Regions from separate parts of the Ramlibacter sp. MAHUQ-53 genome, predicted to be linked through region 2. Evidence: predicted binding sites of a transcription regulator. Region 2 holds the regulator's gene; the other holds the start of a gene.

Region 1 (14,695 bases), on a different contig from region 2:
AGGTAGCCGCGCTCGGCCACCTCGATGGCGGGCTCCATCAGGTCGGCGAAGGGCAGCCGGCCGAAACGCTCGGACAGCGCCACCCAGCTGGCGACCGCGCCCGGCACGGTCACGGCGTCGAGGCCGCGCTTGGGCGGGGTCTTGGCGTCGGCGCCGTACTTGCGCTTGAAGTAGTCGGGCGTCCAGGCGGCCGGCGCACGGCCCGAGGCGTTGAGGCCGTGCAGCTGCTTGCCGTCCCACAGGATGGCGAAGGCGTCGCTGCCCAGGCCGTTGCTCACGGGCTCGACGATGGTCATCACCGCCGCGGCGGCGACGGCGGCATCGACCGCGTTGCCGCCCTTCCAGAGCATGCGCAGGCCGGCCTGGGCGGCCAGCGGGTGGGAGGTGGCGACCGCGTTGCGGGCGAACACCGGCAGGCGGGTGGTGGGGTACGGGTTGTGGAAATCGAAATGCATGGTCAGGGTCGGTTGGGGGGCCGGGTCTCGGCTTCTCAGTCGGCGGTGAGCTGGCGCTCGGTGATGATCTTCTTCCACTTGGCGCGGTCGGCGGTGGCCATGGCGGCGAACTGCTGCGGCGTGCCGCCCACGGGCTCGATGCCCAGGCGGGCCAGGCGGTCCTTGACGTCGGCGTCCTGCAGGGCCTGGTTGATGCCCGCGTTGACGCGCGCCACGATGTCGGCCGGCAGGTTCTTCGGGCCGTAGACGCCGAACCAGGTCACGCTCTCGTAGCCGGGCACCGTGTCGGCCACCGGCGGCAGCTCCGGCAGCAGCGGCGAGCGCTTGAGGGAGGTGACGGCCAGGGCGCGTAGGCGGCCCTCCTTCACATGGGGCAGGCCCGAGGGCAGCGAGTCGACCAGCAGGTCCAGCTTGCCGCTGGCGAGGTCCGGGATCGCCAGGGCGGTGCCGCGGTACGGGATGTGGACCATGAACAGGCCCGCCATCGACTTCAGGTGCTCGGTGCCCAGGTGGACCACCGTGCCGTTGCCGCTGGAGGCGTAGTTCAGGCGGCCGGGGTTGCGGCGCGCATGCTCGACGAACTCCTTCATCGTCTTCGCCGGCGAGGAGTTGGGCACCAGCACGATGCTCGGCGCGTTGCCCACATGCGAGATCGGCGTGAAGTCGGCCACCGCGTCATAGGGCAGCTTGCCGGCCGCGGCGAAGCTCGGGCCGATCGCATGGGTGCTGGAGGTGGTGAGCAGCAGCGTGTAGCCGTCGGCGGCGGCCTTGGCCGCGATGTCCGAGCCGATGGTGCCGCCGGCGCCGGGCTTGTTGTCGACGACGATGCTGGTGCCCAGGCGCTCGCCGAGCTTGCCGGCGACGGCGCGGGCGAAGATGTCGGTGGCGCCGCCGGCCGGGAACGGCACGACCAGGCGGATCGGCTTGGCAGGATAGGTCTCGGCCCAGGCGGGTGACGAGGCGAGCGCCGCGGCGGAGGCGGCCAGGAGGAGGCTGCGTCGGGTGGTCATCGCGCGATTATCTGCGCCCGCCCACGCGCCGCGTGACGCCTCGGGCACAGCCTAGAATGCCCGTCGATGACGCTCCCTTGCCGCGCCGGCATCCGGCCCCACTGACCGCCATGAAGACGCAGGACATCGAGCCCTTCTTCGCCACCCTGCGGGCCGCCAACCCGCACCCGGTCACCGAGCTGGAATACACCAGCGTGTTCGAGCTGCTCGCCGCGGTGCTGCTGTCGGCGCAGGCCACCGACGTGGGCGTGAACAAGGCCACGCGCCGGCTGTTCCCGGTGGCGGGCACGCCGCAGGCCATGCTGGACCTGGGGCTGGAGCGGCTGGAGGGCTACATCAAGACCATCGGCCTGTACCGCACCAAGGCACGCAACCTGCTGGAGACCTGCCGCATCCTGGTGGAGCGGCACCAGGGCCGCGTGCCCGCCACGCGCGAGGCGCTGGAGGCCCTGCCCGGCGTGGGCCGCAAGACGGCCAACGTGGTGCTGAACGTGGCTTTCGGCCAGCCCACCATGGCGGTGGACACGCACATCTTCCGCGTCAGCAACCGCACCGGCCTGGCGCCCGGCAAGAACCCGCTGCAGGTGGAACTGGCGCTGGAACGGCGCGTGCCGGCGGCCTATGCGGTGGACTCCCACCACTGGCTGATCCTGCATGGCCGCTACGTGTGCCAGGCGCGCACGCCGCGCTGCTGGGAGTGCGCGGTCGCCCGCTACTGCGACTTCAAGCCCAAGACGCCGGCGCCCGCCGGCAAGCGCTGAGGCACCGGCCGGTGTTCACCGTCTTCGTGCTGTGCGTGGGTGCCTCGCTGGGCGCGCTGGCACGGTGGCAGTTGGCCCTGTGGCTGAACACCGGCGGCACCTGGGTGCCCCTGGGCACGCTGGCCGCCAACCTGGCCGGCGGCTGGCTGATCGGCCTGCTGGTGGGGGTGTTCCAGGCCCTGCCGCACCTGGACCCGGCCTGGCGGCTGGCGCTGGTCACCGGCTTCCTGGGCGCCCTGACCACCTTCTCCACCTTCTCCGCGGAGACGGTGCAGCTGCTGCAGTCCGAGCGCTTCGGCCAGGCCCTGGCCCTGGCGGCGATGCACCTGGCCGGCTCGCTGGCCCTCACCTGGGTGGGGCTGCGGATGGCGCGCTGGGTGATGGCCTGAGGCCTGAGGCCTGAGGCCTGAGGCCTGAGGCCTGAGGCCCGAGGCCTGAGGCCTGAGGCCTGAGGCCCGCGCCGGGCGCCAGGCCCACGCGCCCCGGCCAGGCGCCTCAGTGCGTGATGGTCACCAGCACGCTGCACGGCGCGTGCTCGATCAGCGCGCCCGACACCGAGCCGCGCCACCAGCGGGCGGCCCAGCTGTCCAGGTGCTTGTGGCCCACCACGATCAGGTCGGCCCCGGCCTTGCGGGCGGCGCGGGTGATCTCCTCCACCGCCTCGCCCTGGGCCACCTCGCCGGTGGCCTTGAAGCCGGCGGCCTCCAGGCGCTTGATGCCGTCCTGCAGGATGCCCTCGAACTTCTTGCGCTCGCGCGTCTCCAGCTCGGCGTCGTAGACGCCGCCCTCCAGGCCGACGAAGGCCAGGGTCGAGGGCATCACCGCCACGAGCACGATGCCGGCCTGGTTCCACTGCGCCACCTCGCAGGCATCGAGCAGGGCCCGCTGGCCTGCCTCGCTGCCGTCGTATGCCATCAGGATCTTCTTGTACATGCTGCCTCCTACCGGGTTGGTGATGCTTCCAGCATAGACCCCGGCCTGTGGGAGAGGCAACCTGCCCGCAACAGGTGTAAACGCCAGTAGGCGCACGGCTTGATCGGGGTCAACGGTCCGCCCCGGCGGCGGACCCGGCCGGCGCGCTCAGTCGAGCAGCCCGCGCAGGACGCCGGGCGCGACATGGCGATCGAGGCAGGCCGCCAGGCCGTCGAACACGTCGTCCAGGGTCGGCACGTTCGCACCGAACAGCGCGCGCAGCACGCCCGGGTCCTCGAGCAGTCCGTGCAGGTAGACGCCCAGCACCCGCCCCGTGGCGTCGCACCAGCCCAGGCCGCCGGGCAGCACCGGCAGGCCGGCGCCCATGCCCGGGTGTTGCGCCGTGCGGCCGTGGCGGATCTCGTAGCCGCGCACGCGCAGGCCGGACAGCGCCTGCCACGGCCCCGGCACCGCAGCGAACACCGCCTCGGTGCGGCGCACGCGCTTGTCCGGCTCGAACAGGGTGACCACCGGCAGCAGGCCCAGGCCGGGCGCGTTGCCGTCGATGCCGTGCGGGTCGACCAGGGCCTCGCCGAGCATCTGCAGGCCGCCGCAGATGCCCAGCACGCGGCCGCCGGCCGCGGCATGCGCGGCGATGGCGGCATCCAGGCCCTGGGCGCGCAGCCAGGCCAGGTCGCCGCTGGTGTGCTTGGAGCCGGGCAGGACCACCCAGTCGGCCCCCTGCAGCTGGCGCGGCTCGCGCGCCCACGCCAGCTGCACGCCGGGCAGCCGGCGCAGGGGCTGGAATTCGTCGAGGTTGCTGATGCGCGGGTAGGCGATGACGGCGATGCGCGTGCCGCCGGGGGCCCAGCCGGCGGCGCCGCCGGCCCACCCCTCCCACATCCCGTCCTCCTCCGGCAGGCCGTGGTCACGCCACATCGGCAGGGTGGCCACGGTGGGCACGCCGGTGCGCGCCTGCAGCATCCCGGGGCCGGGCTCGAGCAGGGCCGGGTCGCCCCGGAAGCGATTGAGGACGAAGCCGCGGATGCGCGCGCGCTCGGCGGCCTCCAGCAGCGCCCAGGTGCCGTACAGGTGGGCGAAGGCGCCACCGCGGTCGATGTCGGCGACCAGCAGGCAGCGCGCGTCGGCATGGTCGGCGGTGCGCAGGTTGACGTAGTCGCAGTCACGCAGGTTGATCTCGGCGGGCGAGCCGGCGCCCTCGATGACCACGACATCGTTCTCGGCGCGCAGCGCGTCGAGCGCGCGGGCCACGTGGGGCCAGACCGCCGCGCTGCGCTCGCGCCAGGGCATGGCGGTGAGCGCGGCGTCCACCTGCCCGAGCAGCACGAACTGGCTGTGCGTGTCCCGCTCGGGCTTGAGCAGCACCGGGTTCATGCGCACCTCGGGCGTGCGGCGCGCCGCCAGGGCCTGGAAGTACTGCGCGCTGCCGATCTCGCCGCCCTCGGCGACGCGCGCGTTGTTGCTCATGTTCTGCGCCTTGAAGGGCGCGACGCGCAGGCCCTGGCCGGCATACCACCGGCACAGTGCGGTGGCGAGCCAGCTCTTGCCGGCGCCGCTGGTGGCGCCCCAGACCATCACGCAGCGGGCGGTCATGCGGGCCCCTGCGCCTGGCGCGGCGCACGCGGGCCCCGGGCGGCACGGCGCGGCGCGTTCACCCCAGGTCCTCCACCGGCAGCGCCACCCAGGCGCGGCCCACCGGGTGCACCGCGATGCGCTGGCCGAAGGCCGCTTCGACCGCGCGGTGCGTGGCGGGCGCGTCGCAGGCCCCCTGGTGCGCGATGCGCCCCTCGACGATGACGACGAGTTCGTCCGCATGCAGCGCCATGTTCAGTTCGTGCAGCACGGTGACGGCGGTGCCGCCGCCGCGCACGTGCTCGCGCACCAGTGCCAGCCAGTCGGCCTGGTGCGGCGGGTCGAGGTTGGCCAGCGGCTCGTCCATCAGCAGGATCGGCGCCTGCACCGCCAGCGCCCGCGCCAGCAGCACGCGCTGGCGTTCGCCGCCCGAGAGCTGGCCCAGGGCACGGGACCGCCACTCCCAGCTGCCGGTGCGGCGCATGGCCTCCTCCACCGCCGCGAGGTCGCGGGCCGAGGGGCCGGCCAGCCAGCCCTGGTGCGGCAGGCGCCCGAGCATCACGACATCCTGCGCCCGCAGGTCGCCGCCGCCCGGCTCCTGCTGCCCCAGCCAGGCGAGCAGCCGGCCGCGCTCGCGCGCCGGCAGGCCGGCCGGGTCGCGCCCCAGCCAGGCCACCTCGCCGCGCGCGGGCAGCAGCCGCGCCAGCGACTTGAGCAGCGTGGTCTTGCCCGCGCCGTTGGGGCCGACCAGGGCGGTCCAGCGGCCGGCGGGCAGGCGCAGGTCGAGGCCATGCAGCACCTCGCGCCCGTCGAGGGCGACGCGCAGGCCGGCGCAGGCCAGCGCCGCGCTCACAGCGGCCTCCGGTGCATCAGCCACAGCAGGTAGCCGCCGCCCAGGACGGCGGTGACCGCGCCCACCGGCAGCTCCTGCGGCGCCACCAGCCAGCGCCCGAGGACATCGGCCGCGACCAGCAGCGCACCGCCGGCCAGGGCCGCCAGCGGCAGCAGCCAGGCATGGGTGGGCCGCACCGCCGAGCGCACCAGGTGCGGCGCGACCAGGCCGATGAAGGCGATCAGGCCCACCTGGGCGACCGCCGCGGCGGTGGCCAGGGCCAGGATGGCGACCAGCGCCACCCGCACCGGGCCCAGGGCCACGCCCAGGCTGGCGGCAGTGGACTCGCCGAGGGAGAGCGCGTCCAGCGCGCGGCTGCAGCCCAGGGCCACGGCCAGGGCGGCGGCCAGGGCCAGCGCGAGCAGCTGCACCGCGCCCCAGCCGAGGAAACCGGTGGTGCCGAGCATGAAGCCCTGCATCGCGCGCAGGGCCTCCGGCACGCGGAACAGGACCAGCGCCGCCAGCGCGCCGAGCACCATGCCCACGATCACGCCCGCCAGCAGCAGCCGCAGCGTGTGCTGCACGCCGCGCGCCAGGGCCAGCGTGAGCAGCACCGCGCCGACCGCGCCGGCGAAGGCCGCGCCGGTGATGCCCAGGCGCGCGCCCCAGCCCGCCGCCGCGGCCGGCGACAGGCCCAGGGCCGCCAGCAGCAGCGCGACGCCCAGGCTGGCGCCGGTGGCGCTTCCGAGCAGGTAGGGGTCGGCCAGGGGGTTGCGGAACAGGCCCTGGGCCACCGCGCCCGCCAGCCCCAGCAGCGCGCCGGCCAGCCAGGCGCCCGCGGTGCGCGGCACGCGGATCTCCCAGAGGATGGTGGCGGCCGAGGCGTCGGCCGGCGACAGCGGCTCCCAGCCGGCGCTGCCGACGCAGGCGCCCACCACCAGGAGCGCCAGGCCGGCGAGGGCCAGCGCCACGGCAAGCGGCAGGGGGGCGCGCGGGTTCACGAGGCGCCTCCCTGGCCGCCCCGCAGGCGGCCCTGGAGGCAGTCGACCATCAGGCGCGCGGCCTCGGCCAGGCGCGGGCCGGCGCGCACCAGCACGTCGCCCTGCTGCGGGCTGAAGCGGCAGATGCGGCCGTCGCGCACCGCGCGGATGCGGGACCAGCCGGGGCGCTGCGCCATCGACTCGGCGACGCGGTCGGTGACCATGATCACCTGCGGGTCGGCGCGCACGACGAACTCGGGGTTGACCTTGGGAAACGGGCCCAGCGCGCCGGGCACGACATTGGCCGCGCCGATGCGCGCCAGCAGCTCGCCGATGAAGGAGGACTCGCTGGCCGCATAGGGGGCGCTGGCCACCTCCACGTAGACGCGGGTGCCGCGCAGGGCGGCGGGCATGGCGCGCACCGCGGCCTCCAGGTCGGCGTCGATGCGCCGCACCAGGGCCGGGCCGGCCTGGGTGCCCAGGAGCCGGTCGACCTGGCCGACGACGCGGCGCAGGTCCTCCAGCGTGCGCGGCTCCAGCGCCGCGACCTTCAGGCCCAGCGCCTCCAGGCGCGGCACGGCGCGGGTGGAGTGGGCGGCCAGCACCAGGTCGGGCCGCAGGGCGACGATGCGCTCGACCTGGGCGTCGTCCAGGCCGCCCACATGGGGCAGCGGCTGCACCTCGGCGGGCCAGTTCGAGTAGGTGTCCACGCCCACCAGCCGGTCGCAGGCGCCCAGGGCGCAGACGGTCTCGGTGAGCGAGGGCAGCAGGGTGACGATGCGCCGCGGCGGCGCGGCGAGGGCGACGGCGACGCCGCGGTCGTCGACGATGGCGGGCGCTGCGGGCGCCGCGGGCGTCGCGGCCGTCGGGGATGCGGCGGCGGACGCCGTCGGCACGGTCGCCCCGGGCCCGTTGCGCGGCGCAGGCGTCGCGGCAACCGCCTGCCGCCCCGGCCACGGCACCAGCAGGCCCACCGCCAGGGCCAGGCCGGCCACCCGCAGGCCCACCGACGCGCGCCCCGGCCCGCCCGCCGGCCTCATTCCGCCTCCTTCAGCGTGAGCGCGTCGCCCCCCGCCATGAGGGTGACCCGCTCGCAGGCCCGGGCGGCCTGCTGGTTCAGCGCACCCAGGGTCTCGAGGAAGGCCTCGCTGTCCTTGCGGGCGGGCAGCGCGGCGGCGTCGAGCTGGTGGCTCACCAGCACCAGCGGGCCGGCGCACGCCCGCACCGCGTCGGCCAGGGTGGGCGCACGCGTGGCCGGCGCGTGCGCCTGGGCCTGCGCGGCATCCGACTCGTCCGGCAGCAGCGCCTGCATCAGGGAGGCGGTGAGCCACAGCGTGAGGCAGTCCACCACGATCAGCGTGTCGGCGCGGCTTTGCGTGCCCAGGGCATGGGCCAGCTCGGTGGGTTCTTCCACCGTGACCATGCGCGAACGCTCGCCGCCCTCGCGGCGGTGCCGGTCCACCAGGTCGCGCATGTCGGCGTCCCAGGCCTGGGCGGTGGCGATGTAGACGACGCGGTGGCCGGCGCCCTGCCCCAGCCAGGCATCGGCCAGGGCCTGGGCGCGGGCGAGCTTGCCGCCGGCGTCGCCGCCGAGGATCAACTCGCTGCGGGCGATGCGCAGTTCACGCATGGCGGCGGCCCCAGTCCATCACCAGGCGGTGCATCTGCTCCACGCCGTCGGTGAGCGCGGCGGGGCCGGGCTGCAGGATGTCGGCGGACTTGATCTCGAACAGCTGCCCGTCGCGCACCGCCGGCACGTCCTGCCAGCCGGGGCGCGCGGCCACCTTCTCCGGGCGGAATTTCTTGCCGCACCAGGAGCCGATGATGAGGTCGGGCGCGCGGCGCACGATCTCCAGCGGGTCGGCGACGATGCGGTCCTTGCCCAGGGGCTGGCGGGCCAGCTCGGGGAAGATGTCGTCGCCGCCGGCGATGGCCAGCAGCTCGCTGACCCAGCGGATGCCGCTGATGGCGGGCTCGTCCCACTCCTCGAAGAACACGCGCGGGCGGCGCGGCAAGGCGCGCGCCTCGGCGGCGATGGCGTCGAGCCGGGCGCGCATCGCATCCAGCAGCGCCTGGCCGCGGGCGGCCTGGTCCACCAGGGCCGCCACCTGCCACAGCATGGCGAAGACCTCGTCCACGCTGCGCTGGTTGAAAACGGTGACCTGCACGCCCTGGCGCACCAGGGCCGAGGCGATGTCCGCCTGCAGGTCGGAGAAGCCGAACACGCAGTCCGGCTCCAGCGCGAGGATGCGGTCGATCTTCGCGCTGAGGAAGGCGCTGACGCGCGGCTTCTCGTCCCGCGCGCGGCGGGGCCGCACGGTGTAGCCGGAGATGCCGACGATGCGCGCCTCCTGCCCCAGCAGGTACAGCCACTCGGTCGTCTCCTCGGTGAGGCAGACGATGCGGCGGGGACCTCGCAGGGGCAGGCTCATGGCTGCGAGCTTACTTGGGCTGCCAGCGCAGCGTGAGGTAGGCCGAGCGACCCGGCTGGTTGTAGCCCAGCACCGTCTCGTACTTGCGGTCGGTGAGGTTGTTCACCCGGGCCTGCAGGCTCAGGTCGCGCGCGAACTGCCAGGCGGCATGCACGTCGAGCGTGGTGTAGGCATCGAGCGGCTTGGTGTTGGCCGTGTCGTCGAAGCGCTGGCCCACGTGCAGCACCGTGCCGCCCAGGCGCCAGTCGCCGCGCGCCCACTCGGCGCCGGCGGTGGCGTTGGTGTCGGCGCGGCGCGGCAGGCGGCGGCCGGTGACCTCGTCGCGCGGGTCCAGCGAGTCCACCGAGGCGCGCAGCGCGAAGGCGCCGACGCGGCCGGTGTAGCCCAGCGTCCAGCCGTCGATGCGCGCATGCGGCACGTTGACCGGCGCCATGCCGCTGGTGATGAAGCCGCGGATGCGGTTGTCGAAGTGCACCAGCTTGACCTCGTGCGCGCCCTCGCTCCAGGCCAGGCCCAGGTCGCGGTTGCGGCCACGCTCGGGCTGCAGCAGCGGGTTGCTCCAGCCCGGGTAGTACAGGTCGTTGAACGACGGGGCGACGAAGCTGGTGCCATAGGAGGCATGCACGCGCCAGGCGGGCGAGAGCCGATAGCCGTAGCCGGCGAAGCCGGTGTCGGCATTGCCGAACTGGGAGTTGCGGTCATGCCGCAGGTTGGCCTGCCAGCTGTGCGCGCCGGCCGAGCCGTTGAGGCCGGCGAAGGCGGCGTCGATGGTGCGCTCCTTGACGACGTAGGCCGTGGTGCTGGTCACCTTCTGCACGCGCTGTTCCAGGCCGGCCAGCACGGCGCCCAGGCGCGTGTCGACCGTGTTCTGCCAGGTCACCTGGTTCTGCGCCGTGCGGTAGGAGCCGGGCCACGAGGCCTGGATGCTGTTGTTGGTGTCGGTGCCCTGGCTCACGCGCAGCTCGGTCTGCCAGGCCGGCAGGAGGCGCCCCTTCACGCCGCCCTGCACCACCGAGGCGCGCAGCGCGCTGCGCGCGTCGAGGCCGGGGCCGTCGTCGAAGTGCGAGATGGCGTCGGAGTACAGCACCGAGGCGTCGGCGCGCCAGTCGCGGTTGATGTCGTAGCGCAGCGAGGCGTTGAACGCGTCCTGGCGGAAGGGGTCGCGGTCGGGGTTGTAGTTCCAGGGCTGGCGCGGGTTGGTGGCGGAGAAGCCGCCGTCCACCGTGCGCTGGACACCCAGCGAGTAGCCCAGGGGGCCCTCGCCGCCGGCGAAGCCCGCGGTGGCCTGCGCGTGGCCGCGGCTGCCCGCGGTGACGCTGGCGCCCGGGCGGAAGCCCTGCTGGCCCTTGCGGGTGAAGACCTGCACCACGCCACCGGCGGCGTCGCTGCCGTAGAGGGCGGACGCCGGGCCCTTGAGGACCTCGATGCGCTCGATCGCCTCGAGCGGCAGGGTCTCCCAGATCGGGATGCCGGCGGTGGCCGAGCCCAGTCGCACACCGTCGACCAGCAGCACCGCGTGGCGCGACGAGGTGCCGCGGATGAACACGCTCGAGAGCTGGCCGAAGCCGCCGTTGGAGGCGAACTGCAGGCCGGCCTCGCGCGCCAGCAGCTCGGGCAGGGTGCGGCCGGCGGCGGCCTCGATGGCGGCACGCTCGATCACCACGACCTCGCTGACGAGTTCGTCGGCGCGGCTGTCGGTGCGGGTGGCCGTGACGACGGTCTCGCGCAGGGCGGTGGCGGAAGCGGAGGATTGGGCAAGGGCGGCCTGCGAGGCGGCGACGCCCACGGCGAGCACGACCGCGGCATGGCGCGGCGTGCGGTACGCACGATGGTTCATGGATAACTGCAAAGGTCTGTCGCCCGCACCAGGTTCCCCGCCAGTGCATTGGGCATTACGGCGGCGCGCGCCAGGCGCGCACCGCCACCTCGTTGGCCGGTATCCGGGCTGACGGATCGATGCCATCGCCTTCCCAGGCCGCCCGAGGGCGGCCCAGTGGCACTTCGTGATGGAACCGGGTGCGCGCCGACAGGCTCGCACGCTCCGCTTACCGTTGCGGGGGCAGCGCAGGTTGGGCGTGGCCGGGGCCGTGCCTTCCTGCTTCCCGTTGAACTGCGGCATGAGAACCACACCGCGAGCACCAACCCGAACATTGTAGAAGCCCGACCTTTACCAAACCCTACAATTTGGCCCCATGTCCACCGTCTCCCAGATCGACCAGCTCGCCGAACGCGTCGAGCGCCTGCTGGTGCGCCACGAGGAACTCCAGCGCACGAACGCGCTGCTGCAGGCGCAGGTCGAGACGCTCACGCAGGAACGCGACTCCCTCAAGTCGCGCCTGTCGGCGGCCCGCTCGCGGGTCGACGCCCTCCTCGAGCGCCTGCCCGAGGCCAAGAACGCGGCCTGAGGGCCGCCCCCCCGATGAAGCAGATCGAAGTTCAGATCATGGGCCAGAGCTACCTGCTCGGTTGCCCCGACGGCGGCGAGGCGCGCCTGCGCGACGCGGTCGAGAAGGTGGACGGCGCCATGTGCCGCATCCGCGATGCCGGCAAGGTCAAGGCCCGCGACCGCATCGCGGTGCTGGCGGCCCTGAACCTGGCCTTCGACCTGGCCGACAAGCCGGTCGCAGCCGCTGCAGCGGCCGCGCCCGCGGCCTCCGCGGAAGGCGCGTCCGGCCATGCCGGCGCCCTCGACGACGACGCCTCGCAGGCCCGGCTCGCGCAGCTGGTGCAGCGCCTGGACCAGGCCCTCGGCCAGGACGGCCAGCTGCTCTGAACACCCGCCGCGCGGCCCCGGGGTCCGTGCAGTTCAGTGGCAGCCGCGGCTGTCAAACCGCCCTCGACGAGTCCGGGATCGCGGCAGGTGTTAAGCCTTCGGAAGCGGCCTCGCAGCGCCTACAATCGCGGGTGTCTGCAGTGCGCGCCGGGCTTTATATTTCCTTGAACCAATGCTCTACGAGCTCGGGCTTGGAACAAACCCCGTGAGCGTGAACGTCTCGCGTCAGATGATCCCAACGCGGGGGTGACCTGGCCCACCTGAACCCCCGGTTCAGGATGCCGGTCCGGTGGCATCTGCAGACGCCTCATTCCCCTCGTGCCGTCCGCAACGGACGGCACCCACGACAACAAGAACGACGGGCGACGGATGATCCTCGAACCTCTCCTCGTGGCCGAGCTGCTCGCGCTGGGCATCGGCACGGGCTTCCTGGCGGGCCTGCTGGGCATCGGCGGCGGCATGCTGATGGTCCCCTTCATCACCTTCATCCTCGGCGCGCGCGGCGTCTCGCCCGACCTGGCGGTGAAGATGGCCATCGCCACCTCCATGGCCACCATCATCTTCACCTCGGTGTCCAGCGTGCGCGCGCACCACAAGCGCGGCGCGGTGCGCTGGGACATCGTCAGGCGGCTGGCGCCCGGCATCGTCGCCGGCAGCATGGCCGGCAGCCTGGGCGTGTTCGCCCTCCTCAAGGGCTCGTGGCTGGCGCTGTTCTTCGCGCTCTTCGTGGGCTTCTCGGCCACGCAGATGTTCCTGGACAAGAAGCCCAAGCCCACGCGGCAGATGCCCGGCACCGCCGGCCAGTTCGGCGCCGGCGGCTTCATCGGCTTCCTCTCGGGCCTGGTGGGTGCGGGCGGCGGCTTCATCAGCGTGCCCTTCATGACCTGGTGCAACGTGGCGATCCACAACGCGGTGGCCACCAGCGCGGCGCTGGGCTTCCCGATCGCGGTGGCCAACGTGGTGGGCTACGTGTTCGCCGGCCAGGGCGTGCAGGACCTGCCCGCCGGCTCGTTCGGCTACATCTGGGTGCCCGGCCTGGTGGTGATCGCCGCGGCCAGCGTGCTCACTGCGCCCCTGGGCGCCAGGGCGGCCCATGCCCTGCCGGTGAAGCAGCTGAAGAAGGTGTTCGCCAGCATCCTGTACGTGCTGGCCGCCTACATGGCCTACAAGGGCTTCACCGCCTGATCCGGTCCGCGGGCGGCCCTGCCGCCCGCACGGTCCTGCACCGTCCTTCCCGGGGTCAGCCGCCCCCGATCCCCTCGATGATCCGCCCGGTGCCCAGGCAGTCCGGGCACTCCGTCTCGCCGATGCGCCCGCTGCCGCCGCAGCGGGGGCAGACGCCCTCGCCCGTGCCGGGCGTGCCCGCCGGCGCCTGGTCGCCCGGGGCCATGGGGGCGGCCGGCAGCTCGATGGCCGCGCCGGGGTCTTCCTCGCCCGCCACGGACTCGGCGGCGAGGTCGACGGCGGGCGGCGTGGCGGTGGCCATGGCCCCACCTTAGGCAGCGGCCGCCCCGAGGTCTGTAGGACGCGCGGCACAATGCACCCATGACCGCCCTGGTGATCCGCGCCGCCCTCCCCGCCGACGAACCCGCCTGGCGCTCGCTGTGGCGAGGCTACTGCCAGTTCTACGGCGCCCGGCTGCCCGACGAGGTGACCGACCGCACCTGGCAGCGCATCCTCGACCCGGACTCCTCGGTCATGTGCGTGGTCGCCGAGGTCGAGGGCCGGGTCTACGGCTTCGCCGCCTGCGTGGTCCACGAGGCCACCTGGGAGACCCAGCCCGTGTGCTACCTCGAGGACCTGTACGTGCTGCCCTCGGCGCGCGGCCGCGGCCTGGGGACCGCCCTGCTCGAGTGGCTGCGCGGCGCGATGCGCGCCGAGGGCTGGTCACGCCTGTACTGGATGACCCGCGAGGACAACACGCAGGCGCGCCGGCTCTACGACCGCTTCGCCAGGGCCGACGGCTTCGTGCGCTACGTGGTCCGGGACCGCTGAGGCCCCGGCCGGCCGGCCGGGCCGAAATCAAAACCTTTGACGTAGAACGTCCGGCGGATCGACCCCGAATTCACACCTGGAAGCGCCGCGGGTAGCCGCCTCGTCTTAAGCAAATTCCGAGGGTCGACCCCCCTGGCCGCGCCCCTAGCATCGACCGCATGCCTTTTGCCCACTTGCCCTGGGCCCTTGGCGTGTGTCGAGTCGAAGGCCGCCTGCCCTTGTCCGTTCGCATGCGCTTCGCGGCCCGTCACCTGCTCCTCGGCCCGAGCCTCGACCGCTGGTACGGCCACCTGCGCAACACGCCCTCCATGGCGGACCTGCCGCTGCTGCCGATGCTGCTGCTGCAGGCGCAGCGCCCCTTCTACGACCACCGACTGAGCACCTCCGAGCGGGTGCGAAGCCTCATCCACTCGCACCGGCTGCAGCATGACCTGCTGGGGCAAGGCCTGTACGGGCGCCTGCTCGCCGGCGAGGAGCGCACCGTGTGCACCCTCAGCGGCCGCGACACGCAGCCCTACCGCCTGACCCTCAGCTGCGAAGGCCGCTTCCTCCGCGAGGGCAATATCACCCTGAGCCTGTGGAAGGGTGACGACCGCTACAAGGCCCTGACCTTCTCCCTCGACGCCGACGGCGGCCAGGCGGTGTGCCGGGTCGGCGGCCTGCAGGGGATGACCCAGGACGCGCTGGAGAAATTCCGCGACGCGACGCGCGACCTGCACGGCCTGCAGCCCCGCACCCTGGTGGTCGAGGCCCTGCGCGCGCTGTGCCTGCGCTGGGGCGTCGGGCGCATCGAGGCGATCGCCACGCGCAACCACAGCTGGAACAGCTTGGTCTATCGCGTCTTCAAGCGGGCCAAGCAGCGCCACCTGCGCTACGACGAGACCTGGGCGCTGGTCGGCGGCACGCCCAATGCGCGCGGCAACTACGACATCCCGCTGTTCCAGGAGGCCCG
Region 2 (14,695 bases):
TGGAGTGTGTTCCTTGCTGTTGTTGTCGATGGGGTTGGTCCTGGCCCGGATGGTACCGTCAACGCGCGTCAGCGCAGCACGAGCACCGGGATGGCGCTGTGCGTGAGGACCTTCTGGGTCTCGCTACCCAGGAGCATGCGCCGGACGCCGCGGTGCCCGTGGGAGGCCATGACGATGAGGTCGCAGCCGTGCTTGCGCGCGGCGGCGAGCACCGCGTCGGCGACATGGTCCGAACGCGCCAGCACGCCGCGCGCCGCCACGCCCAGGGCGCCGGCGGCCTCGACGACCCCGTCCACCACGGCCTGGCCGCGCGAGCAGCCCTCGTCCTCGATGCGCGCGACTTCCTCCGGCGGCATGGAGTCGCGGCCCTCGAACAGGCTCAGGGGATAGTCCGGCACCACGTGCACCGCCACCAGGCTCGCGCCGGTGCTCGCGGCCAGCCCGATCGCGGCCTGTTCGGCCTTGCGCCCGAGCGCCGAGGCGTCGGTGGCGACGAGGATGCACTGGTACATGGTGAAAGCTTATCGCCTGCGGCGGCTGCTGGCGTTGATGCCAGTCAATCCCGCGGCCTGCCGGATGGGGTAGCCTCCGGCCATGGCGTCTCCTGCCCCGCTGGCCCCGTCGTTCCCGTCCGCTGCCGAGGCGCCTGCCGATGCGGCCTGGGCGGCGCTGGACGACGCCGCCGAGTGGTCCGCGTTCGGGCGGCCGCTGCCGGGCCGCGAGGGCTGCTGGGAGTCGTACCTGGCGATCGAGGGCATGCACTGCGCCGCCTGCACCCTGGCGGTCGAGGACGCGCTGGGCCGCGTGCCCGGGGTCGAGGCCGTCGAGGTCAATGGCCCGGCCGCCACCGCCCGCGTGGTCTGGCATGCGGGCCAGGCCCGGCCGTCCCAGTGGCTGGCCTCGCTGCGCGCCGCGGGCTACGGCGCGGTGCCCGCCGGCGACCTGCTCGACGCCGAGCCGCGCCGCCGCGCCCAGCGCGTGCTGCTGTGGCGGTGGCTGGTGGCCGGCTTCGGGATGATGCAGGCCATGATGTACTCGTGGCCGCTGTACATCGCCGCGCCCGGCGACATCACGCCCGACATCGAGGCCCTGCTGCGGTGGGGCGCCTGGATGATGACGGTGCCGGTCATGGTGTTCTCCTGCTGGCCCTTCCTCGCCGCGGCGCTGCGCGACCTGCGCCATCGCCGCGTCGGCATGGACGTGCCCGTCGCCCTGGGCCTGGCCATCGCCTTCGCCGCCAGCACCGCCGCCACCTTCGACCCGTCCGGTCCCTGGGGCCGCGAGGTCTGGTACGACTCGGTGACCATGTTCGTGTTCTTCCTGCTGTCCGGCCGCCTGCTGGAGCAGCGCCTGCGTGACCGCACCGCCGGCGCGCTCGAGGCCCTGATGCGGGCGCTGCCGGCCAGCGTCGAGCGCTGGGCCGAGGTTGCCGGCGCCTGGGAACGGGTGCCGGTGCGCCGGCTGGCGGTGGGCGACCGTGTGCGGGTGCTGCCCGGCGAGGTGTTTCCGGCCGACGGCCTCGTGGAGGCCGGCGAGAGCCGGGTCGACGAGGCCCTGCTCACGGGCGAGTCGCAGCCGCTGGCGCGCCGTCCCGGCGACGCCGTGATCGCCGGCAGCCACAACCTGGCCGCCTCGCTCGAAGTGCGGGTGGAGCGCCTGGGCGAGGACACCCGTTACGCCGGCATCGTCGCCCTGATGGAGCGCGCCTCGGTGGACAAGCCGCGCCTGGCGCGGCTGGCCGACCGCATCGCCAGCCCCTTCCTGCTGGCGGTACTGGCCGCCGCCGCGGTGGCGACCGCCTGGTGGTGGCCCTCGGGCCCGGCCCACGCGCTGTCGGTGGCCGTGGCGGTGCTGGTCGTGACCTGCCCCTGCGCCCTGTCGCTGGCCACGCCGGCCGCCATGCTCGCCGCCGCCGGCGCGCTGGCGCGGCGCGGCGTGCTGGTGCGCCAGCTGCAGGCGCTCGACGGGGCGGCCGCGGCCGACACCGTGGTGTTCGACAAGACCGGCACCCTCACGCGCGACGCCATGGGCGTGGCCGCCACCCGCTGCCGCGAAGGCGCCGACCCGGCCGAGGTCCTGGCCGCGGCCGCCGCCCTGGCGGCGCATTCCCTGCACCCCGCCTCGCGGGCCCTGGTGGCGGTGCACCCCGCGCCGGTGGCGGTGGCCCAGGCGGTGCGCGAGCACCCGGGCGAGGGCCTGGAGGGCCGGCCGGCGGCGGGTCCCTTCGCCCGGCGCCTGCTGCGCCTGGGGTCGGCCGCCTTCTGCGGCGCGCCCGCGCAGTCCGGTGATTCGGCCCAGGTGCACCTGGCCGACGAATCCGGCTGGATCGCCAGCTTCGACCTGGCCGAGACCCTGCGCCCCGACGCCGAGGCCGCGGTGCGCGCGCTGCGCGCCCTGGGGCTGGAGGTGCGGCTGCTGTCCGGGGACCGTGCCCCGGCGGTGCAGCGCCTGGCGGCGCGCGCCGGCATCGACCACTGGGATGCCGGCTGCAGCCCCGAGGACAAGCTGGCCCGGGTGCAGGCGCTGCAGGCCCAGGGCCGGCGCGTGGTGATGGTGGGGGACGGCATGAACGACGGCCCCGTGCTGGCGCGCGCCGACGTCTCGGTGGCGATGGGCGAGGGCGTGCCCCTGGCCCAGTCGCGCAGCGACGTGGTCGCCCAGGGCGGGCAGTTGTCCGCGGTGGCGACCCTGGTGGCGCAGGCCCGGCGCACCCGCGCGGTGGTGCGCCAGAACCTGGCCTGGGCGGCGGTCTACAACGCCGCCTGCGTGCCGCTGGCCATCGCCGGCCTCATGCCGGCCTGGCTGGCCGGCCTGGGCATGGCGGCCAGCTCCCTGCTGGTGGTGATGAATTCCGCGCGCCTGGCTGGCGTGCCCTCCGTGGAGTAGGCATGGACATTCTTTTCGTACTCATTCCGCTGTCCATCGTGCTGGCCCTGTTCATCCTGGCGGGCCTGGGGTGGGCGGTCTGGCGTGGCCAGTTCGAGTCACTCGACGCCGAGGGCGAGCGCATTCTTCACGGGGATTGACCTGAATCAAGGGTTATCCCCGAGAAGCGCCAGAGACTGCGTGGGTATCCAAAAAGGCGATTTACCCATGACGACGGACTCTCTCGCTCCCGCTCGCTACCACGACACCGTGGTCCGGCAGTTCTCCCTCATGGCCGTGGTCTGGGGGGTGGTGGGCATGCTGGTTGGCGTGTTCATCGCCGCCCAGCTGGCCTGGCCTGAACTCAATTTCGGCATCCCGTGGCTCTCCTATGGCCGCCTGCGGCCACTGCACACGAATGCGGTGATCTTCGCGTTCGGCGGCTGCGCGCTGTTCGCCACCAGCTACTGGGTGGTGCAGCGCACCTCGCACGTGCCGCTGTTCGCGCCCAAGCTGGCCGCCTTCACCTTCTGGGGCTGGCAGGCCGTCATCGTGGCCGCCGCCATCTCGCTGCCCCTGGGCTACACCTCGGGCAAGGAGTACGCGGAGCTGGAGTGGCCGATCGACATCCTGATCGCGCTGGTCTGGGTGGCCTATGCGGTGGTGTTCTTCGGCACCGTGGGCATGCGCAAGGTGCGCCACATCTACGTGGCCAACTGGTTCTACGGCGCGTTCATCATCGCCGTGGCCCTGCTGCACATCGTCAACAGCGCCGCGGTCCCCGCCGGCCTGATGAAGTCCTATTCCGCCTACGCCGGCGTGCAGGACGCGATGATCCAGTGGTGGTACGGCCACAACGCCGTGGGCTTCTTCCTCACCGCCGGCTTCCTGGGGATGATGTACTACTTCATCCCGAAGCAGGCCGAGCGCCCCGTCTACAGCTATCGCCTGTCGATCGTCCACTTCTGGGCGCTGATCTTCACCTACATGTGGGCGGGCCCGCACCACCTGCACTTCACCGCGCTGCCGGACTGGACCCAGTCGGTGGGCATGCTGTTCTCCCTGATCCTGCTGGCGCCCTCCTGGGGCGGCATGATCAACGGCATCATGACCCTCTCGGGGGCCTGGCACAAGCTGCGTGACGACCCCGTCCTGCGCTTCCTGATCGTGTCCCTGTCCTTCTACGGCATGAGCACGTTCGAGGGCCCGATGATGTCCATCAAGACCGTCAACGCCCTGAGCCACTACACCGACTGGACCGTCGGCCACGTGCACTCCGGCGCCCTGGGCTGGGTGGGCCTGATCTCCATGGGCTCGCTGTACTACCTGATCCCGCGCCTGTTCGGCCAGAAGAAGATGTTCAGCAACAAGGCCATCGAGGTCCACTTCTGGGTGGCCACCATCGGCATCGTGCTGTACATCGCCGCCATGTGGATTGCCGGCGTGATGCAGGGCCTGATGTGGCGCGCCATCAACGCCGACGGCACCCTGACCTACACCTTCGTGGAGTCGGTCAAGGCGACCTACCCCTTCTACGTGATCCGTGTCCTCGGCGGCGTGCTGTACCTCGCCGGCATGCTGGTGATGGCCTGGAACGTCTGGATGACGGTGGCCAACGGCCGCGCCGTCCACGCCAATGTCCCGGCGCCCGCCCACGCCTGACGCGAAGGAAGTTTCGACATGAGCAACGCAAATCAGAGCACCGGCTTCTCCCACGAGAAGGTGGAGACCAGCAACTTCCTGATGATCGTCCTGATCCTGCTGGTGGTCGCCATCGGCGGCCTGGTGGAGATCGTCCCGCTGTTCTTCCAGAAGTCCACCACCGAGGCGGTGCAGGGCGTCAAGCCCTACGCCCCGCTGCAGCTGGCCGGCCGCGACATCTACCTGCGCGAGGGCTGCTACAACTGCCACTCGCAGATGATCCGCCCGTTCCGCGCCGAGACGCTGCGCTATGGCCACTACTCGGTGGCCGGCGAGTTCGTCTACGACCACCCGTTCCAGTGGGGCTCCAAGCGCACCGGCCCGGACCTGCACCGCGTGGGCGGCAAGTACTCGGACGAGTGGCACCGCATCCACCTGGTCAACCCGCGTGACGTGGTGCCCGAGTCCAACATGCCGGCCTACCCCTGGCTCGAGAAGAACACGCTGGATCCGGCCAGCATCCAGCCCCGCATGAAGGCGCTGCGCGCCGTGGGCGTGCCGTACTCCGAGGAGGAGATCGCCAAGGCGCCCGAGCAGCTCAAGGGCAAGACCGAGATGGACGCCCTGGTGGCCTACCTGCAGGGCATGGGCCTGGCCCTCAAGTAAGGAGGAACGCCCCATGGACATCACCACCGCGCGCATCGTGGCCACGCTGGTTTCCCTCGGCACCTTCCTGGCCATCGCGGCCTGGGCCTATGCCCGCCGCAACAAGAGCCGCTTCGAGGATGCGGCCTCGATCCCGTTCCAACAAGATTAAAGGCGCCCACCATGAGCGACTTCACCTCGAATTTCTGGTCGGTCTTCGTGGCCGCCATCACCCTGGCGGGCATCTTCGGCTGCCTGCTGCTGCTGTGGGTCACCGCCCGCAAGAAGGTCGTGGCCGCGACCGACAACACCACCGGTCACGTCTGGGACGAGGACCTCACCGAGTTGAACAACCCGCTGCCGCGCTGGTGGATGTGGCTGTTCGTCATCACCATCGTCTTCTCGCTGGGCTACCTGGTCGCCTACCCGGGCCTGGGCAGCTACGCCGGCAAGCTGGGCTGGACCACCGCCGGCCTGCATGCCGCGGAAGTGGAGAAGGCCAAGCAGGAGCTCGCGCCCCTGTACGCCCAGTTCACGTCCAAGAAGGCCGAGGACCTGGCCGGTGACCCGCAGGCCATGGCCATCGGCGAGCGCCTGTTCATGAACAACTGCGCGCAGTGCCACGGTTCCGACGCCCGCGGCAGCAAGGGCTTCCCCAACCTGACCGATGCCGACTGGCTGCACGGCGGCTCGCCCGACAAGATCGCCGAGACCCTGACCAAGGGCCGCATCGGCAACATGCCCCCCATGGCCGCCGCCGTCGGCAGCCCGGAGGACGTGCGCAACGTCGCGCACTATGTCCTGAGCCTGTCCAACGCGCCGCACGACTCGGTGCGCGCGCAACTGGGCAAGTCCAAGTTCGGCGCCTGCGCCGCCTGCCACGGCATGGACGGCAAGGGCAACCCGGCCCTGGGCGCGCCGAACCTGACCGACGACACCTGGCTGCATGGCTGGGGCGAGCAGGCGATCGTGAACATCGTCAACAACGGCAAGGTGAACGCGATGCCGGCCCAGGAGGGCAAGCTCACCCCCGAGCAGATCCACGTGCTGGCCTCGTATGTGTGGGGCCTGTCGAACAAGCCCGCCCCCACGCAGGCGGCGGCTGCGCCGAAGCCCTAAGCTGTCCGAATGCCTGATCACGCGCCGAAGCCCAAGGTCATCCCCATCACGCCGGTCCCGGCGGACGATGGGGACGTCTACCAGTCCCTCTACGAGGCGCAGAAGAAGATCTACCCGCGTTCCGTCACCGGCCGGTTCGTCAACTGGCGGTGGCTGTTCGTGTGGCTCACGCAGATCGTCTTCTACGGCCTGCCGTGGCTGCAGTGGGGCGAGCGCCAGGCGGTGCTGTTCGACCTGGCCGCCCGGCGCTTCTACATCTTCGGGTACGTGCTGTACCCGCAGGACTTCATCTACCTGACCGGCGTGCTGGTGATCAGCGCGCTGTCGCTGTTCCTGTTCACCGCGGTGGCCGGTCGCCTGTGGTGCGGCTTCGCCTGCCCGCAGACGGTCTACACCGAGATCTTCCTGTGGATCGAGCGCCACGTGGAGGGCGACCGCCCCCAGCGCATGAAGCTCGACGGCGCGCCGATGTCCCTGGAGAAGCTGGTCAAGAAGTGGTTCAAGCACTTCCTGTGGATCGGGTTCTCGATCTGGACCGGCTTCACCTTCGTGGGCTACTTCACGCCCATCACCGAACTGGGCATGGAGTTCCTGCAGACCCGCATGGGCTCGTGGGAGGTGTTCTGGGTGTTCTTCTACGGCTTCGCCACCTACGGCAATGCCGGCTGGATGCGCGAGCAGGTGTGCAAGTACATGTGCCCCTACGCCCGCTTCCAGAGCGCGATGTTCGACAAGGACACCCTGATCGTCAGCTACGACACGGCGCGCGGCGAGCCGCGCGGCACGCGCGGGCGCAAGGACGATTTCAAGGCCAAGGGGCTGGGGTCGTGCATCGACTGCGGGCTGTGCGTCCAGGTGTGTCCCACCGGCATCGACATCCGCAACGGCCTGCAGTACGAGTGCATCGGCTGCGGCGCCTGCATCGACGTGTGCGACAGCGTGATGGACAAGATGCAGTACCCGCGGGGGCTGATCTCCTTCACCACGCAGAACGCCCAGTCCCAGGGCTGGGACCGCGCCCGCATGTGGCGGCGGGTGCTGCGCCCGCGGGTGCTGCTGTACACGGTGATCCTGGGCGCCCTGACCTTCGGCGTGGCCCTGAGCCTGGCGCTGCGCACGCCGCTGAAGGTGGACGTGGTGCGTGACCGCGCCGCGCTGGCGCGCATCGTTGCCGGCGGCAAGATCGAGAACGTCTACCGGCTGCAGGTGATGAACGCCACCGAGAAGCCCCAGACCTACCGCTTCACCGCCGAGGGCCTGCCCGGCCTGGTGGTAGCCTCGGAGGCCGAGGCCGACGTGGAGCCCGCGCAATCGCGCTGGGTCGCCCTGCGCCTGCAGGTGCCGTACGGCAGCGCCGCGCCGGGCTCGCACAAGATCCGCTTCCACATCGCCACTGTTTCCGGCGACGCGCAAGTGACCGAGAAATCCGTCTTCCTGATGCCCCGGCAGTGACCGGGAAGGAGCCGCCATGGACCGCCGTCCCCCCGCTTCCGACACTTCCCCCGCCACCCCTTCGCGCCCGTGGTGGGCCCATGGCCACGTGTGGCTGCTGATCGCCGGCCCGGCGGCCGTGATCGTGGCCGGCGTCATCACCCTGGTGCTGGCCCTGCGCACGCCCGACCCGCTGGTGGCCGAGGACTACTACCGCCGCGGCCTGGAGATCAACAAGACCCTGGCCGAGCGCGAGGGCGGCAAGGCGATGATGCCGGCCGTCCAGGGCCGCAACCACGCGCTAACCCCTAGCGCGGCGAACTGAGTCCGGGTCCACAATCGTTTCACAGGAGGACGCAACCCGATGTGGAGCAAATTGATCATGGCCGTGGCCTGGCCCGCCTTCCTGGCTGCCTGCCTGCTGGAGGCGGCCGTCTTCGCTGTCGTCGACCCGCTGGACCTGAGCTGGGCGGGGGACCCCCTGGGCTGGTCTCGCCAGGCCGTCTACACGGTGGGCTTCTTCGTCTTCTGGGCGGCCTGCATCGCCTCGAGCGTGACGGCCCTCACGCTGGTCTCCCACGACACCCACGGGCCGGCGCACGCGCACGAGTGAGGGGGGCGCGCCCGGGGGGACGGGCCTTGTGCTGTAATTTGCGAAGTCGCCACGACCGCAGTACTCCGTGCCCCCTTTTTCATCGCTGAGCGTCCCCGACGCCGCCGAGCGCCTCGCCGCGCTGCTCGAAACGGCCATGGATGCCATCATCAGCATCGATGACGCCGAGCGCATCGTCCTGTACAACCGCGCCGCCGAGCAGATCTTCGGCTGGCGCGCCGACCAGGTCATGGGCAAGCCCTTGTCCATGCTCATTCCGGAGCGTTTCCGCGCCAGCCACGCCGACCATGTGCGCCGCTTTGCCGCGACCGGCGTGACCTCGCGCCGCAAGGGCGGCAGCGACGGCATCGTCCTGTGGGGGCTGCGGGCCGACGGCACCGAGTTCCCCATGGACGCCTCGATCTCCCAGATCGACACCGACCACGGCAAGGTCTTCTCCGTGATCCTGCGTGACGTCACCGAGCGGATGCGGGCGCGGCAGGACCTGGCGCGCTTCGCCACCGAGGCCTCCGCCATCCGCGAGCAGGAGAAGAGCCGGGTCGCGCGCGAGCTGCACGACGAGCTCGCGCAGTCCCTGACCGCGCTCAAGATGGACGCCATCTGGCTGCGCGACCACCTGGCCCGCGACCCCGAGGCTGCGGCGGCCAAGGTCAGCGGCATGCTGCAGATGCTGGACGCCAGCGTCGCCGCCACCCGCCGCATCGCCGCCGACCTGCGCCCGCTGGTGCTGGACGACCTGGGCCTGGTGCCCGCCATCGAGTGGCTGGCCCAGAGCTTCACGCAGCGCCATGGCGTGCACTGCGAGCTGGACCTCGACGAGTCCCTCGAACTGGAGGAGCCCTACGCCACGGCCGTCTTCCGCATCGTGCAGGAGTCTCTGGCCAACGTCGCCAAGCATGCCCGGGCGCGGACCGTGTGGGTGCGCGTGGCGCGCGCTGGCCGGCAGATCGTGATCGAGGTGCGCGACGACGGCGTCGGCTTCGACACCGGCGCCGGCCGCAAGCCGCAGTCGCTGGGACTGATCGGCCTGCGCGAGCGGGCCCAGCTGCTGGAGGGCACGATGTCCATCGAGTCCACCCCGGGCGAGGGCACGCGGGTCGCGGCGCGCATCCCGGCGCCGGCGGGGCAGGGGGCCGGCACATGATCCGCGTCGTCCTGGCCGATGACCACGCCATCGTGCGCGAGGGCCTCAAGGGCATCCTCGCGCGCGTGCCCGATTTCCAGGTGGTGGGCGAGGCCGCCGACGGCGCCCAGGTGCTGCAGCGGGTGCGCGAGGCCGAGTTCGACCTGCTGGTGCTGGACCTGTCCATGCCCGGGCGCAGCGGCATGGAGCTGATCAAGCTGGTGAAGGCCGAGCGGCCGCGCGTGCGCATCCTGGTGCTGTCCATGCACCACGAGACCCAGTACGCGGTGCGGGCCATCAAGTCCGGCGCCAGCGGCTACCTGACCAAGGAAAGCGCGCCCGCCGAGCTGGAGCAGGCGCTGCGCAAGATCGCCGACGGCGGCGCCTACGTCACCGCCGAGGTGGCCCAGCAGCTGGCCCTGGGGGCCATGCCGGGCCGCGAGGCGGCGCCCCACGAGGCGCTGTCGGCCCGCGAGTTCGAGGTGTTCCAGCAGCTCGTGGCCGGCGCCTCGGTCACCGCGATCGCCGAGCGCATGAGCCTGTCGGTCAAGACAGTGAGCACCCACAAATCCAACCTGATGCACAAGCTGGGCCTGGGCAACCCCAGCGACCTGGTGCGCTACGCCATCAAGCACGGGCTGGCGGACGCCACCGAGATCTGAGCGCCGCCCTGGCGGCCTAGGACGAGTCCTAGGCCGCGTTCCAGACGATTCCTAGCCAGCAATTCAGCTCTTACTGATGGGCAAGAGCCGGCGGACGCGGCACAGTCACGTCCATGGCACCCAGCTCCCATCCCCGCGTCTTCCTGGCCGACGACTCCGGCCCGATCCGCTCGCGCGTGGCCAACCTGCTCGGCGAGCACGACATGGAGGTCGTCGGCGAGGCGGCCACGCCGCAAGGCTGCATCGAGGGCATCCTGGCCAGCCGGCCGGAGGTGGTCGTGCTCGATGTCCAGCTCGAGGGCGGCACGGGCCTGCAGGTGCTCAAGGCGGTGCGCGAGGCGGCCCCGGGCATCGCCTTCGTCGTCTTCAGCAACAACGCCGCGCCCGCCTACCGCAAGCGCTACCTCGGCGAGGGCGCCGCGAGCTTCCTGGACAAGAGCAGCGACTTCGAGCAGCTGCCCGACGCGATCGCCGATGCCGGCAGCCGCGTCCATCACTGAACACCCCACGAGAGAGACCCCCGCATGAACCACGAACACGCCATCGCTCCCGTCCGCGTCGTGCCGCGCCGCTCCGTGACGGAGTCTTCGGAGGGCGCCGGCTGCGGCGCCGCGCCGCTCAAGACCCTGTGCTCCAACTGCCACCTGAAGGACCTGTGCCTGCCCTGCGGCCTCAGCGGCGCGGACCTGCAGCGCCTGGACGGCCTGCGCTTCGGCCGCCGCCGCGTGCGCACCGGCGAGGAGCTCTATCGCGGGGGGGACAAGTTCCAGTTCATCTACGCGGTGCGCAGCGGCACCTTCAAGTCCAGCCTGATGCTGGTGGACGGCCGCGAGCAGGTCTCCGGCTTCCACATGGCCGGGGAGCTGATGGGCCTGGACGGCGTCGCCCACGGCCGCCACGCCAGCGCCGCCACCGCGCTGGAGGATGCCGAGGTCTGCGCCATCCCCTACACCCACCTGAGCGAGCTGGCCAGCGGCAGCGCCGACATCCAGATGCTGATGGCCCGCCTCATGAGCCGCGAGATCGTGCGTGAGCACAGCCTGATGATGCTGCTCGGGAGCATGAACGCCGAGGAGCGCCTGGCGGCCTTCCTGCTGAACCTCTCGCAGCGCCTGAAGGCGCGCGGTTACTCGGCCAGCGAGTTCCACCTGCGCATGTCGCGCGCCGAGATCGGCAGCTACCTGGGCATGAAGCTGGAGACGGTGAGCCGCACGTTCTCGGCCTTCCAGCAGCAGCGCCTGCTGGAGGTGGACAAGCGCCACATCCGCATCCTCGACCTCGAGGCCCTGGGACGGGCCTTCGACAGCCGGGTGCACTGAGCTTGGCTCAGGCGGTCTCGGCCAGCGACTGGCAGCGGATGCAACGCAGCGCCGTCGGCAGCGCCTCCAGCCGGCGCAGCTCGATGGGCTCGCCGCACGCCAGGCACTGGCCGTACTGGCCGCGCGCCAGCCGCAGCAGCGCCGCCTGCACCGCCTCGAGTTCCTGCACCGCGTGCGTGTGCTGCATCTCGTGCACCGCGGTGCTGGTCTCGGCGTCGGCCAGGTCCTTGAAGTCGGTCACCGCTTCGCCCGGCTCGCGCGCCTGCGCCTCGGCCTGGTCGCGGGCCGATTCCTCGGCCAGCAACGCGCGCAGCTCGGCCTCGCGCCGCTCGAGCAGCTGCTGGAAGCGGGGCGTCATCTCGGCTTGGAAGGTGGTCATGGTCGTCGGGCCTTTCAGTCGGGGCGATACGGTCAGATGGAGCCGATTCTGTGGCCTGCAAGCGACCTGTCAATTGACCCGAATCAACCACGGCGGGAGCATCCCGTCGCATCATCCGCCAACACGTCACTTCCCCTGAGAGGTCACACCATGTTCAAGCGCATCCTCCTGGCCACCGACGGCTCGGCCGCCTCGGACCACGCCGCCACGCTGGCCATTTCCCTCGCCCGCACCCATGGGGCGACGCTGACCGCGCTCTACGTGGTCGACCCTTATCCCTACCTGGGCATCGGCGAGGCCAACCCCATGGGCTTCAACGCCTACATGGAGGCTGCGCGCGTGCACGGCGCCGAGGCCCATGCCCGCGTGGCCCGCATGTCGGCCGAGGGCGGCGCCCCGGTGCCCCTGGTCACCCGCCTCGTCGAGGATGTCTCGGTCATCGAGGGCCTGCTCGAGACCGCCCGCGACACCCAGGCCGACCTCATCGTCATCGGCTCGCACGGCCGCACCGGCATCGCCCGCGTAGTGCTGGGCAGCGTGGCCGCGAAGGTCGTCGCGCAATCGCCGGTGCCGGTGCTCGTCACCCGCTGAGGAATCCGCAGGACGCCATGAACACCATCTCGCCCGAGCTGTTGCAGCGCTTCGACATCAACGGGCCGCGCTACACCTCCTACCCCACGGCCGACCGGTTCGTCGAGGCGTTCACCGCCGGCGATTACGCGCAGGCCCTGCGCCAGCGCGGGCAGCAGCCCTCGTCCCTGCCGCTGTCGATCTACGTGCACATCCCGTTCTGCGCGTCCCTGTGCTACTACTGCGCCTGCAACAAGATCATCACCAAGCACCATGAGCGCGGCGCGGAGTACCTCGAGTACCTGGCGCGCGAGGTGGCCCTGCATGTCGCCGAACTCGGGCGCGGGCAGTCGGTGAGCCAACTGCACCTGGGCGGCGGCACGCCCACCTTCCTCAGCGACGCCGAGCTGGGCCAGCTCATGGCCATGCTGCGCGCCAACTTCGCGCTGGTGCCCGGCGGCGAGTATTCGATCGAGGTCGACCCGCGCACGGTGGACGCCACCCGCCTGCAGGCGCTGGCCGACCTGGGCTTCAACCGCGTCAGCTTCGGCGTGCAGGACTTCGACCCCGACGTGCAGAAGGCGGTGCACCGCATCCAGCCCGTGGAGCAGGTCTTCGCGCTGGTGGACGAGGCGCGCCGCATCGGCTTCGAGTCGGTCAACGTGGACCTGATCTACGGCCTGCCGAAGCAGACCTCGGAGTCGTTCGCGCGCACGCTGTCGCAGGTGGCGCAGCTGCGGCCCGACCGCATCGCGCTCTATGCCTACGCGCACCTGCCGGAGCGCTTCAAGCCGCAGCGGCGCATCATCGCCATCGACCTGCCCTCGGGCGCCAGCAAGGTCGGCATGCTGGCCTCGGCGCTGGCCGCCTTCGAGAAGGAGGGCTATGTCTACGTGGGCATGGACCACTTCGCGCTGCCCGACGACCCGCTGGCCGTGGCCAAGCGCCAGGGCCGCCTGCACCGCAACTTCCAGGGCTACAGCACCCAGCCCGACTGCGACCTGATCGGCCTGGGCGTCTCCGCCATCGGCCGCGTCGGCGCCACCTACAGCCAGAACGCCAAGACGCTGGAGGAGTGGACCGACCTGATCGACCAGGGCCAGCTGCCCGTGACGCGCGGCCTCGCGGTGAACCGCGACGACCTCACGCGCCGCGCGGTGATCATGGCCCTCATGTGCCAGGGCCAGGTGCTGTTCGAGTCCATCGAGCTGGCCTGGATGATCGACTTCCGCCGCTACTTCGCGCCCGAGATGGCGCAGATGGAGGAGCTGGCGCGCCAGGGCCTGGTGACCATCGACGCGAACGGGATCCAGGTCACCGCCGAGGGCTGGTACTTCGTGCGCGGCGTGGCCATGGTCTTCGACCGCTACCTGCAGGCCGACCGCAGCCGTGCCAGGTTCTCTCGCATCATCTGAGCCGCCGTGAGCGAATCCACCCTTTCCGCGCAGGCCCGAGGCCTTCCCCGCCACCGAGCATGTCCCTGACCCTGGCCCTCACGGCGCTCCTGATGGGGCTGGCCGGCGGCCCGCACTGCGCCGCCATGTGCGGCGCGGCCTGCGCGGGCATCGCCCGGGCCGGCGCGCAGCCCGTGTCGCGGTCCGTGTGGACCTTCCAGGCCGGGCGCCTGGCCGGCTACACGCTGGCCGGCGGCCTGGCGGCGGGCATGGTGCAGAGCTTCGCCTGGCTGACCACGCAGGCCGCCGCGCTCAAGCCGGCCTGGACCCTGCTGCACCTGCTGGTGCTGGCCTGGGGCCTGAGCCTGCTGGTGCTGGCGCGCCAGCCGGCCTGGGCGCAGCGTGCCGGGCTGGCAGCCTGGGGCCGCATCCGCCCGCTGGTGCAGCGCACCGGCGCGGCCGGCGTCTTCGGCGCCGGCGCGCTGTGGATCTTCATGCCCTGCGGGCTGCTGTGGTCGGCGCTGCTGGTGGCCTCGCTGGCCGGCGGGCCGCTCGACGGCGCGCTGGCGATGGCGCTGTTCGCCGCCGGCAGCAGCCTGGGGCTCATCGCCGGGCCGGGCCTGCTGGCGCGCGTGCGCGAGGCCGGCAACCGGCTGCGCAACGACTGGGGCACGCGCCTGGCCGGCGCGCTGCTCGCGGCCACCGCGGTCTTCGCGCTGTGGATGGACCTGGTGGAGCGCGCCGCGCCGTGGTGCCTCGCGCCCTAGGGGGCCTGCGGGTCATGCCGCGGAATGCGGCGGATCAGGGCGGCCATGGAGGCCTTCGCGGTCTCCAGGTCGTAGTGGTTCTGGAGGTTCAGCCAGCTCTGGGCATCGGTGCCGAAGTAGGCGGCCAGGCGCAGCGCCGTGTCCACCGTGATGCCGCGCTTGCCCAG

Evidence for each region. The regulator FNR, encoded in region 2, switches genes on or off when oxygen is low (the NO sensors DNR and NnrR bind a similar motif). The targets are predictions, from matches to a motif close to TTGATNNNNATCAA.
Region 1: a site for FNR is predicted at 3,259-3,272, ahead of ACT80S_RS00790 (universal stress protein). Genes of this name have one in related genera too.

Annotation. Positions count from the first base shown of each region.
Region 1 covers NZ_JBQWTS010000001.1:164,389-179,083, forward strand. The annotation lists gene ACT80S_RS00770 (gamma-glutamyltransferase family protein) at 1-455, opposite strand, end outside; gene ACT80S_RS00775 (Bug family tripartite tricarboxylate transporter substrate binding protein) at 491-1,465, opposite strand; gene nth (endonuclease III) at 1,576-2,226, shown strand; gene crcB (fluoride efflux transporter CrcB) at 2,238-2,615, shown strand; gene ACT80S_RS00790 (universal stress protein) at 2,722-3,159, opposite strand; gene ACT80S_RS00795 (cobyric acid synthase) at 3,307-4,752, opposite strand; gene ACT80S_RS00800 (ABC transporter ATP-binding protein) at 4,811-5,584, opposite strand; gene ACT80S_RS00805 (FecCD family ABC transporter permease) at 5,581-6,564, opposite strand; gene ACT80S_RS00810 (ABC transporter substrate-binding protein) at 6,561-7,583, opposite strand; gene ACT80S_RS00815 (bifunctional adenosylcobinamide kinase/adenosylcobinamide-phosphate guanylyltransferase) at 7,580-8,173, opposite strand; gene ACT80S_RS00820 (ABC transporter substrate-binding protein) at 8,166-8,975, opposite strand; gene ACT80S_RS00825 (TonB-dependent receptor domain-containing protein) at 8,986-10,812, opposite strand; cobalamin riboswitch at 10,890-11,133, opposite strand; gene ACT80S_RS00830 (DUF904 domain-containing protein) at 11,168-11,380, shown strand; gene ACT80S_RS00835 (cell division protein ZapA) at 11,395-11,748, shown strand; RNA gene ssrS (6S RNA) at 11,878-12,057, shown strand; gene ACT80S_RS00845 (sulfite exporter TauE/SafE family protein) at 12,118-12,933, shown strand; gene ACT80S_RS00850 (hypothetical protein) at 12,989-13,234, opposite strand; gene ACT80S_RS00855 (GNAT family N-acetyltransferase) at 13,294-13,743, shown strand; gene ACT80S_RS00860 (DUF535 family protein) at 13,962-14,695, shown strand, end outside.
Region 2 covers NZ_JBQWTS010000002.1:422,090-436,784, forward strand. The annotation lists gene ACT80S_RS05425 (universal stress protein) at 1-1, opposite strand, end outside; gene ACT80S_RS05430 (universal stress protein) at 69-512, opposite strand; gene ACT80S_RS05435 (heavy metal translocating P-type ATPase) at 595-2,886, shown strand; gene ccoS (cbb3-type cytochrome oxidase assembly protein CcoS) at 2,889-3,026, shown strand; gene ccoN (cytochrome-c oxidase, cbb3-type subunit I) at 3,094-4,527, shown strand; gene ccoO (cytochrome-c oxidase, cbb3-type subunit II) at 4,546-5,172, shown strand; gene ACT80S_RS05455 (cbb3-type cytochrome oxidase subunit 3) at 5,186-5,323, shown strand; gene ccoP (cytochrome-c oxidase, cbb3-type subunit III) at 5,335-6,270, shown strand; gene ccoG (cytochrome c oxidase accessory protein CcoG) at 6,280-7,722, shown strand; gene ACT80S_RS05470 (FixH family protein) at 7,739-8,026, shown strand; gene ACT80S_RS05475 (hypothetical protein) at 8,066-8,314, shown strand; gene ACT80S_RS05480 (PAS domain-containing sensor histidine kinase) at 8,382-9,458, shown strand; gene ACT80S_RS05485 (response regulator) at 9,455-10,099, shown strand; gene ACT80S_RS05490 (response regulator) at 10,213-10,599, shown strand; gene fnr (fumarate/nitrate reduction transcriptional regulator Fnr) at 10,624-11,418, shown strand; gene ACT80S_RS05500 (TraR/DksA family transcriptional regulator) at 11,426-11,797, opposite strand; gene ACT80S_RS05505 (universal stress protein) at 11,948-12,388, shown strand; gene hemN (oxygen-independent coproporphyrinogen III oxidase) at 12,406-13,782, shown strand; gene ACT80S_RS05515 (sulfite exporter TauE/SafE family protein) at 13,842-14,528, shown strand; gene ACT80S_RS05520 (HigA family addiction module antitoxin) at 14,525-14,695, opposite strand, start outside.